3 regions of the Maridesulfovibrio pacificus genome follow, and region 3 is predicted to be linked to each of the others. Evidence: riboswitches for the same ligand, from Rfam matches in the RefSeq annotation. Region 3 holds a riboswitch; each other region holds the start of a gene.

What was found. Region 3 has a riboswitch for cobalamin ahead of metE (5-methyltetrahydropteroyltriglutamate--homocysteine S-methyltransferase). Riboswitches for the same ligand answer to the same signal wherever they lie in the genome.
Region 1: it holds a riboswitch for cobalamin, as region 3 does, so the genes downstream of both, ACNI23_RS13780 (ribonucleoside triphosphate reductase) here and metE (5-methyltetrahydropteroyltriglutamate--homocysteine S-methyltransferase) in region 3, are expected to answer to the same signal.
Region 2: it holds a riboswitch for cobalamin, as region 3 does, so the genes downstream of both, ACNI23_RS07145 (sirohydrochlorin cobaltochelatase) here and metE (5-methyltetrahydropteroyltriglutamate--homocysteine S-methyltransferase) in region 3, are expected to answer to the same signal.

What each region holds. Positions count from the first base shown of each region.
Region 1 covers NZ_JBLZNE010000001.1:2,970,374-2,973,444, forward strand. The annotation lists gene ACNI23_RS13780 (ribonucleoside triphosphate reductase) at 1-1,584, opposite strand, end outside; cobalamin riboswitch at 1,861-2,015, opposite strand; gene ACNI23_RS13785 (methyl-accepting chemotaxis protein) at 2,283-3,071, opposite strand, start outside.
Region 2 covers NZ_JBLZNE010000001.1:1,527,934-1,531,004, reverse strand. The annotation lists gene ACNI23_RS07150 (MATE family efflux transporter) at 1-753, shown strand, start outside; cobalamin riboswitch at 779-981, shown strand; gene ACNI23_RS07145 (sirohydrochlorin cobaltochelatase) at 1,084-1,986, shown strand; gene ACNI23_RS07140 (FecCD family ABC transporter permease) at 2,005-3,060, shown strand; gene ACNI23_RS07135 (ABC transporter ATP-binding protein) at 3,057-3,071, shown strand, end outside.
Region 3 covers NZ_JBLZNE010000002.1:255,869-258,939, forward strand. The annotation lists gene metE (5-methyltetrahydropteroyltriglutamate--homocysteine S-methyltransferase) at 1-1,448, opposite strand, end outside; cobalamin riboswitch at 1,525-1,718, opposite strand; gene ACNI23_RS18625 (DUF4136 domain-containing protein) at 1,857-2,429, opposite strand; gene ACNI23_RS18630 (pilus assembly protein PilZ) at 2,713-3,060, shown strand.

The sequences.
Region 1 (3,071 bases), on a different contig from region 3:
TTCACCCGGAGTCGCTTCAAGGTTGAAGAGGTTACCAGTTTCCTCCTGAAACTGCACAGTCAGATCACGCAGGTGGTGCAGAACCCTCTGCATCAGGCGGGAACCGGAGGGAGTATCGATACCTTTACCCAGCAGGTTGTGGCAGGCTTCGTTACCACCGATCAGGCCGATGGTGGAGAAATGACCTTTGAAACCATTCTTCAGGTAACGCTGAGAGAAGGGGAACATGCCGTTCTCAAAGTTGGCGGTAACCAGCTTGCGCTTGTACTCCAAAGAATCCTTGGCCTGAGAGGCGTACTCGGTGATCAGGTCGAGGAAATCTTCCTCACCCTGTGCGAGATAAGCCAGCTTGGGCAGGTTCAGGGTAACAACACCGATGGAACCGGTAAGATCTCCAGCGCCGAACAGGCCGCCGGTTTTCTTGCGGATTTCACGCAGGTCCATTTGCAGACGGCAGCACATGGAGCGTACGTCCTCGGGGTTGAGGTCGGAGTTGATGAAGTTCTGGAAATAAGGTGCGCCGTACTTGGCGGTCATCTGCAGCAGCAGCTCGCCCACTTCACTTTCCCACGGGAAATCCGGGGTAACGTTGTAGGTGGGAATGGGGAAGGAGAAGATACGGCCATCGGAGTCACCTTCAAGCATGACTTCAACGAACGCACGGTTGATCATCTCCATTTCCTCTTGGTACTCACCGTAAGTGGTATCCTGGAACTCACCACCGATGATTACCGGCTCATTAGCGATGTGCTTTGGCGGAACCATATCAAAGGTAAAGTTGGTGAACGGACTCTGGCCGCCCCAGCGGGAGGTGGTGTTCAGGTTGAAAATCAACTTCTGCACCATCTGCTTCACACGATCATAGTCCAGACCATCATGACGAACAAAGGGAGCGAGGTAGGTATCAACGTTGTTGAAAGCCTGCGCACCGGCCCACTCGTTCTGAAGGGTGCCGAGGAAGTTGACCATCTGTCCGGTGATGGAATCAAAATGGCGAGCCGGACCGGAAGAGCAACGTCCCTTAAGACCGAAGCCATCCAGCAGCAGGTCACGCAGGGACCAACCCGCGCAGTATCCGGCAAGACCGAAAGAAAGATCATGAATGTGGAAATAGCCATGCTCGTGAGCAAGCCTGATTTCCTCGGGATATTTTTCAAGGCAGTAACGAGCCTGAACCGCTCCGGACATGTGCAGCATCAATCCCTGAAAGGAATGGCCCATGTTGGAGTTTTCATTTACACGCCAGTCGGAACGGTCAAGGTAACTTTCAATGGTTCCGGCGATATCGAGATAGGTTTCATCCTGACGGCGCAGTTCACGGCGTTTTTCACGATATATGATGTAGCGTTCGGCTACAGAATAAAGACGGTTCTCCATAAGAACGAGCTGAACCATGTCCTGAACCATTTCCTGTTCAGGGACATCAACATCAGCGAGCTTCTGCTCAACCTTGCGGCCAAGGCGCTTACTCAGCAGAGGATCTTTGATACCACTTGCTTTCAAAGCTTTAAAAATTGCTTCTGAGATTCGCTCAGTGGACCAGGATTCGAGACAACCGTCACGTTTGAGAATTTGTTTGGGCATTTAGCTACCTGTAAAATTTGTCCGCACACATCACCACCTGCGCCGAAAAAAGAACGCAGAAAAGGAAGCAACCTCCCCAGATTGCAAGCACACGGCTGAACCGTGTCTTATGGTGGTGTGCATTTTGACGCAGGGGACCCAATAGGTGCATCCTGCAGGACTTTTGGAACCGGAAAAAAAGTCAGAAACATAAAATTCCGGTCAGTTTGAACCGACCTGCCATTCTGGGGTGACATCCACAGAACAAACTCATACCTATGAATTTGCAGGGAGCACCGGGCAGGCATGCTTCAGGCCGGGGTGCTGGCTCAGGATCACACAAAATGCTTCCCTGACAGCGGCAGAACCGCCCCGGATTCAAACCGGGTTCCCGACTAATCAGTTTCCATATGCTCAGAAAGCAGAAACGGATTCCTGAAGTGCTGACGACTTGAAGCAGTCTACCAGACTGATGAATTCGGTCAAGACTCTCTAGACTTTTTCTTGGTCAACACCATTTCAGCCCTAGAGCCATATGGGCTAACTCGTGTGGGACAGCAGTTTTCCACAGTTGTTCATTCGTTGTTCATAACCATCTAAGGCCTTGATTTAGAGACAAAATCTCCTACTCATTTTCACACAATTTCAGCCGGACAGAATTGTCCGGCTGAAATATTTTTTCACCTGAAAACAACAGCAGCTTTCTTTTGATTAAATAATTAAGACGCACGACACTCTTCACGTAAACCGTCGATAAGCGACCGCAACTCCGCAGCCAGACCGGAAAGGTCCTCAGCTGATTTACGTGTTTTATCCATTGATTTCGTTGTCATCTGCGCCATTTGGTTAATACTCTTGGAGGATGAGTTAATCTGGTCGGAAGAAACGGACTGTTCTTCCGCTGCTGCGGAGATATTTCGAACCTGTCCGGTCACTCCGCCCACAAGTGAGACAATTTCCTCAAGCGCATCCCCTGCCTGCTCCGCAAGCTCAGTGCTGTCCAACACGGACTGCGCGGCCTCTTCCATAGACTGAACATTGGTGCGCGAGCTTTCCTGAATGGCCTCAACCACGAGAGTAACATCACGGGTCGCGTCCATGGTCTTCTCGGCGAGCTTGCGCACTTCATCCGCCACCACGGCAAAACCACGACCGGCATCCCCGGCACGGGCAGCTTCAATAGCGGCATTCAGCGCCAACAGATTGGTCTGATCGGCGATATCGCTAACCACAGACATAATCCGGCCGATATCCTCAACCTGTACGTTCATATCATTGAGGTTTTCCTTAAGCTGCTCACTCTGTTCCTTAACACTGAAGATGGAACTGATGGCCTTACCGGTCATTGCCGCACCTTTAGTGGCAGTATCCATAGCCTCTCCGGCACCGACAACGGCATCGGAACAACTGCGGGCCACATCCTGAATAGAATGGGTCATCTGGTCGAGCGCGGAAGTGGATTCAGAAAGACTGCTCTGCTGCTCACGGGCGCGTTGACTGGACTCCTC
Region 2 (3,071 bases), on a different contig from region 3:
GTCGGTGGTGCTGCGCTGGCAAGTGCCATCAGCCAGTGGATCGGAGCGGTCTGGGCTGTGCTGGTAGTGCGCAAGCATTACGGCTTTAATACCGGATTCAGCCTTGCGGATGCCCGCAGGCTTTTTGTTATCGGCGGAGATATGTTCGTTCGCACTGGCTGCGTTTGTCTGTTCCTGCTGCTTTGTACCCGCTTTGCCACCAAAGCCGGAGCGGAATCCGGGGCCGCGCATCAGGCTATTCGCCAGTTCTTCGTTTTTCTGGCCCTTTTTCTGGATGCTTTCGCCATCAGCGGGCAGTCGCTGGTAGGCTATTTTGTGGGCCGTGCTGATCGGGCTACAGCGCGTAAAGTTGCCTCTCTGGTTTGCAAATGGAGTTTTGGGACCGGTGTGTTGCTGACTATCGGTATGTATCTGGGTCAAGAGCCTGTGGCCTGGTTGCTGGTACCGGAAGAAGCTGCTGCGGTTTTTGGACCGGCATGGCTGGCGGTTACATTCCTGCAGCCCATTAATGCGCTTTCTTTTGCCACGGACGGAATTCATCTGGGAACAGGAGATTTTCGCTATCTGCGTAATGCCATGCTTACGGCAGTATTGATGAGTGCGACGGTTCTTTTTGTGGTAGATTGGATTCATCCGCAGCAGATGTTGTTTTGGATTTGGATTGTGGCCGGATTATGGACCACACTGCGCGCTTTGCTTGGGATGATCCGCATCTGGCCCGGAATCGGTGATGGGCCGCTAGCTGTACGCTGATATTGACATACTAAGTGAACAATCATATTTAGCTTTTGCCTGAGGCGCTCTCACGAGCTTAATAGGGAATCCCGTTAAAGTCGGGAACGGACCCGCCGCCGTGAGTCCTTAACGGTTTTACCCCGTGTGGCCGGAATAAATCCGGTCCTGTGTGCCACTGAATAAATTTTCGGGAAGGCCGGGTGAAATGGGACGAGTCGGAAGACCTGCCCGGGTGCAAATCACGATCATTCTGACGGATAACGGGGCTTTTACCTGTCAGAAATCACTGCGCAATTTTATGTGTGCGGTGCCGCTATTTTTAAGCCCCCCAAATTTGAGGAGACTGTTATGCAGTACCGTTTTGGGGACAAATTCAAGTTCATCCCCGCATTTCTTCTGGTTTGTTTTCTGTTAATCCCTTCATTTGCCATGGCCGGACATGGCGATGCAAAGCCTGTTAAAAAAGGTATTTTGATTGCAGCTTTCGGTTCCAGCATGCCTGAAACCAAGCCTGCATTTGATGCCATTGATAAGGCTGTGAAAGAGACTTTTCCCGGCGTGCCTGTGCGTTGGGCATATTCTTCCGCGATTATCAGGAACATTCTGTCTAAAGAAGGCCGTGGAGTTGATTCTCCGGTAATGGCCATGACCAGAATGATGGATGAAGGTTTTACTCATGTGGCAGTGCAGTCCCTGCACACCATCCCCGGTGAAGAATTTGAAGGTATCTACGACACTGTAAAAAGGTTCGAAGGTATGCCTAAAGGCATGACCAAAGTGACTGTTGGTAAGCCGCTTCTTTATTCTGACGAAGACATGCAGCGTACCGTAAAAGCCATTATCGCCAACATCCCCAAGGATCGTAAGGCCAAGGATGCTGTTGTGCTGATGGGGCATGGCACCCACCATGCTGCCAACATCTACTATCCCGCTTCTCAGGATTACTTCTCCAAAGTTGATCCCAAGATTTTTGTAGGCACTGTTGAAGGTGCTCCTTCTCTTGATGATGTGAAAGTTTTGCTCAAGAAGAGCAAGGCTAAGAAAGTCTATCTCATGCCCTACATGTCTGTTGCCGGTGACCATGCCCGTAACGATATGGCTGGTGATGAAGCTGACTCATGGAAATCCGAATTGTCCAAGCTGGGCTATAAGTGCGTTCCCGTACTCAAGGGGACAGCCGAATTCCCGCAGGTTCTGGATATCTGGGTTGACCACCTCAAGGTTGCTTTCAAGCACCTTGGTGACCACTAATTAAATCGGGCGGTGAAGATGGTTTTTTCAGGCAATAGAAGAGCACTGGCAGTTTGTGTGCTGTCATTTCTTGTGCCGATTTCCATCTTTGCCGCCTGTCTTTTCGGGGCCTACGGGACTGAGCCGACGCAGGTGCTTGCGGTATTCAAATCCGTTCTTGGAATCGGCGCACAAAAGGTAGATCAGGCCCTTTCTTTTATTATTATTGATTTACGCTTGAGCCGGGTTTGTCTGTCGTTTCTGGTGGGCATGTCTTTGGCTGTAGCCGGGACTGTCTATCAGGGAATCCTGCGTAACCCGTTGGCTGACCCGTTTACTCTTGGGGTGAGCAGTGGGGCGGCTTTCGGGGCCAGTCTGGCGATTTTTTCCGGCTCGACCATGCTGGGTGCGGAGCTTTGGACCAGATTCGGGAATCTTTTCCTGCCGCTGGCAGCTCTTGCCGGAGCGATGGCTGCACTCGGTGCGGTGCTCATGCTCGGGCGCATCGGTGGAAGGCTTCGCCGGGAAACCATGGTCCTTGCCGGGATTGTGGTGGCGACTTTTCTTTCTGCGCTAATTTCCCTGCTTAAGTCCCTTGATGAAGAGTCCGTTACCTCTATTGTTTTTTGGATCATGGGCAGCTTTCAGGGGCGTGGCTGGGATCACTTGCAGCTGTTTCTGCCGTACTTTATCGCTGGCATGATTCCGCTGGTTTATTATTCCCGCGAGCTGGATATCCTCTCACTAGGTGAGACTCAGGCCCGCCATCTTGGCATGGATGTTTCCAAGGTGCGTATGGCTCTGCTGATCGGTTCAGGTCTATTGACCGGGGCGGCGGTGGCTGTTTCAGGGATCATCGGGTTTGTGGGACTGATTGTGCCCCATCTGGTGCGTATGTTTCAGGGCGCGGAGCACAGGCCGTTGCTGATTTCTTCTTCCCTTTTGGGCGGATTACTTTTGGTCTGGTCTGATGTCATTGCCCGTTCGCTGCTTTCCGGTGGTGAAGAACTTCCGGTGGGCGTTGTAACTGCGTTGCTCGGCGGGCCGTTTTTCTGCATTGTACTGCGTTCCGGTTTTAAAGGAGGCAGCGCATGATCAGGATCACG
Region 3 (3,071 bases):
ACCAGCACATCAAGACCGACTTCCTCCTGACGGCGGATGCAATCCTCAATGTATTCGCGCATGAATCTTTCATATTCAGCACGTTCAATACGCCCGTTCTTGAAACCGCTTCTGGTGGACCGCACTTCCGGGGTCTGAGGAAATGAACCGATGGTGGTAGTCGGCAGAACAGGAAAACCAAGATCTCGCTGAATTTCAGCACGTTTTTCATAAACCGAATTACGGCGGTAATCTTCAGGCTGAAGCGCTGCCAGCCGCAGGGCAACCTCTGGATTGTGCACTCTAGGGCTAATCTTGCGGGATTCTAGAACCCTGCGATTCTCAGCAAGGACAGCTTCTACATCCTTCCCTTCTACAGCATCTGCAATAATCCTGATTTCAGCACATTTCTGACGGGAAAAAGCCATCCATGATTTGATATCGGGGTCCAGCTTTGTTTCCAGATCAAGATCAAAGGGAACATGCAGAAGTGAGCAGGATGGAGCCACCAGCACACGTTCCTTGCCAAGTATGACATGTGCGGACTTAACCGCAGCCACAGCCCGCTCAAGATCAGCGCGCCAGATATTTCTGCCGTCTACTACGCCGAGGGAAAGGCTCAAGTTATCTGATATATTAGCTAACAGTGGCTCAAGATCCTGCGCTCCACGCACAAGGTCCACATGCAAACCATCAACAGGCAGAGATGCTGCCGTTTCAAGGTTGATTCCAAGACCGCCGAAATAAGCAGCGACCAAAATTTTTGTATCTGATGCAGCTTCTTTGAGGGTGCGATAAACAGGATTGAAAAGTTTGCGTGTAGACTCTTCAAGATCAAGAGCCAAAACAGGCTCATCAAACTGAATCCATTCGCATTTAGCGGAAAGCTTCTCAATGAGTTCCGCATAGGCAGGCAAAAGCTTTTCCAGCAGGTCCAGGCGATCGAATTCCTGATCTGAGCATTTGCCCAGCAGCAGAAAAGTCAGCGGTCCGGGCAGAACAGCCTTTACTCTATGTCCCAGCTTAGATGCTTCTTCCACCTGTCCAAGAAGGGTTTCGTCCGCAAGAAAAAAATCCTGATCCTTACTGAATTCCGGCACTATGTAATGGTAGTTGGTATCAAACCATTTAGTCATTTCCATGGCGGCCACGCCGTTTTCTCCAGCTTCGCCACGGGCCATCCTGAAATAATCATCAAGGGAAGCCTTAGCGCCTTCCGCATTGTATCTGGCAGGAATAACGCCGAATCTCACAGCATTATCAAGCATATGGTCGTAGTAAGAGAAATCACCCACCGGCAGCAAATCAACTCCGGCCTGCTTCTGGTTTTCCCAGTGCTCTTCACGGAGTTTTCTAGCGGTCAAAGCTAGGTCATCCGCCCCGGCTTCACCTCTCCAGTAGGATTCAAGCTTTCGTTTAAGCTCGCGATTGCTGCCCATTCTTGGGTAGCCTAGTGTGTGCGTCAGCATTGCAGTTCTCCATATTAAAAGTGTCCGCTTAGCGGCGGGACTACTGTCCCTGTTCTCAGACCTGTTCGCGAGGTCCGACACTTGCTCCTGCAGGACGTCTTCTGGCTTCCGGGCCTGTTCGACGCACAGTGCCGCTCCTTCCCGTTTTCCAACAGTGGGCCGACACCATATCCTTCTTGATTTACCCGGTTACAGCAGCGCGCCTGCGACGGATTCTCACCGTCTTCCGTTTCCTGCGGGCGCATACAAATCAAATTCAATATATAAAAATATTGTTATATAGTGATGAAGAAATGACATTCTTCACCCCCAAAGTCAAGGGTTGCTGCAAGATTTTGTTGAGCCAAACAAAAAGGCCCCCGAAAAAACTCCGGGGGCCTTGGATAAAATCTGTGCTATTGATTTATACTATTCGCAATCTCTAACATTTAATTTTTCGCGGAACTTTCCATTAGCAGCAGGGAACTGAGAAAATGCCCCCTTAACCAGACATCTACCTACAATATCGAGACCTTCGCGGTCCTGACTTGTAGCCATACCGCGCCAGAGGTAGGTCTTCATCCCTTCATTTTCGGGAGTCATCAGATAGATACGCACAGTGTTGTCCACACGAGGAGCATCAGCTGTCTTAACCACCCCGATATCGGTATTGGTCTTACTGATGTAATCGTATTCGTAGGCTTCACGTTTGTAAGTTACTCCCCGCTCCATAAAAGCCTTGGAACCAAAATTCACCACAACCATAAAATCCGGTGAATTGGGATCATAGCTGAACCCTTTTGCTTCAAGCTCCAGTTTCGCAGTGTTAAGCAGAATAGCCTCCAGATCTTTCTTGGATTCACTTTTCTGCTTAAAAGCAAAAGTCTTCAAACCATTGAAATCAGCACCCGGAACAGGTTTATTCTCAACATCCATATTTACGTATACGCACCCGGAAAGCATCATTCCGATCAATGCAAAAACAACGAGTAACTTCCTCACCTTATTCTCCTGACTTTATTAGTTACGACCTCCCCTGAAATTCAGGCCGCATTAAAAGCATTATTACACTTTCCTATAGCATAACCATTTAACTTTTTTAACGGCTTTAGCCAAGAGTAAAAACAATTTCAATGGGGGAAATAGTTCTGGATTGTAAATATTAATCGCAAAAGCAAACCCGATTGCTGATTAAAAGGCCTAATATATCTCAAAACCACCACACAAAAAAAATAATTCACTTGCAGTTATTAAAAATTTAGTCTGTTCCGCAGGAGAGGTGAATATGAACACGTTATCAGATAGACGAAAGCACGCAAGGATTGAGCTGAACTCCATCAACAGCTTTTTCCGGCAATGTGATGTTGCTGCAACTTCCGGTGGAGATATAGATATCACTATCCTCAATATTTCCAAAAGGGGAATGAAGTTCAAAATTAATTCAGAGAATGATTCCGAGAGAATAAAGCTGGACGATGAACTCTTTATCCGCGGCTGTATTTTCAATGACAGAATCGGATTTCTCAGCAGCCAAAAAGCCGTTACCGTTTGGCAGGACGAGACAGTCTTTGGAGTAAAATTCACCCCTTCCCTCGACCTTGATGAACCTTCATTGTTCAACATGCTCAAATAAACCGCCTGTTG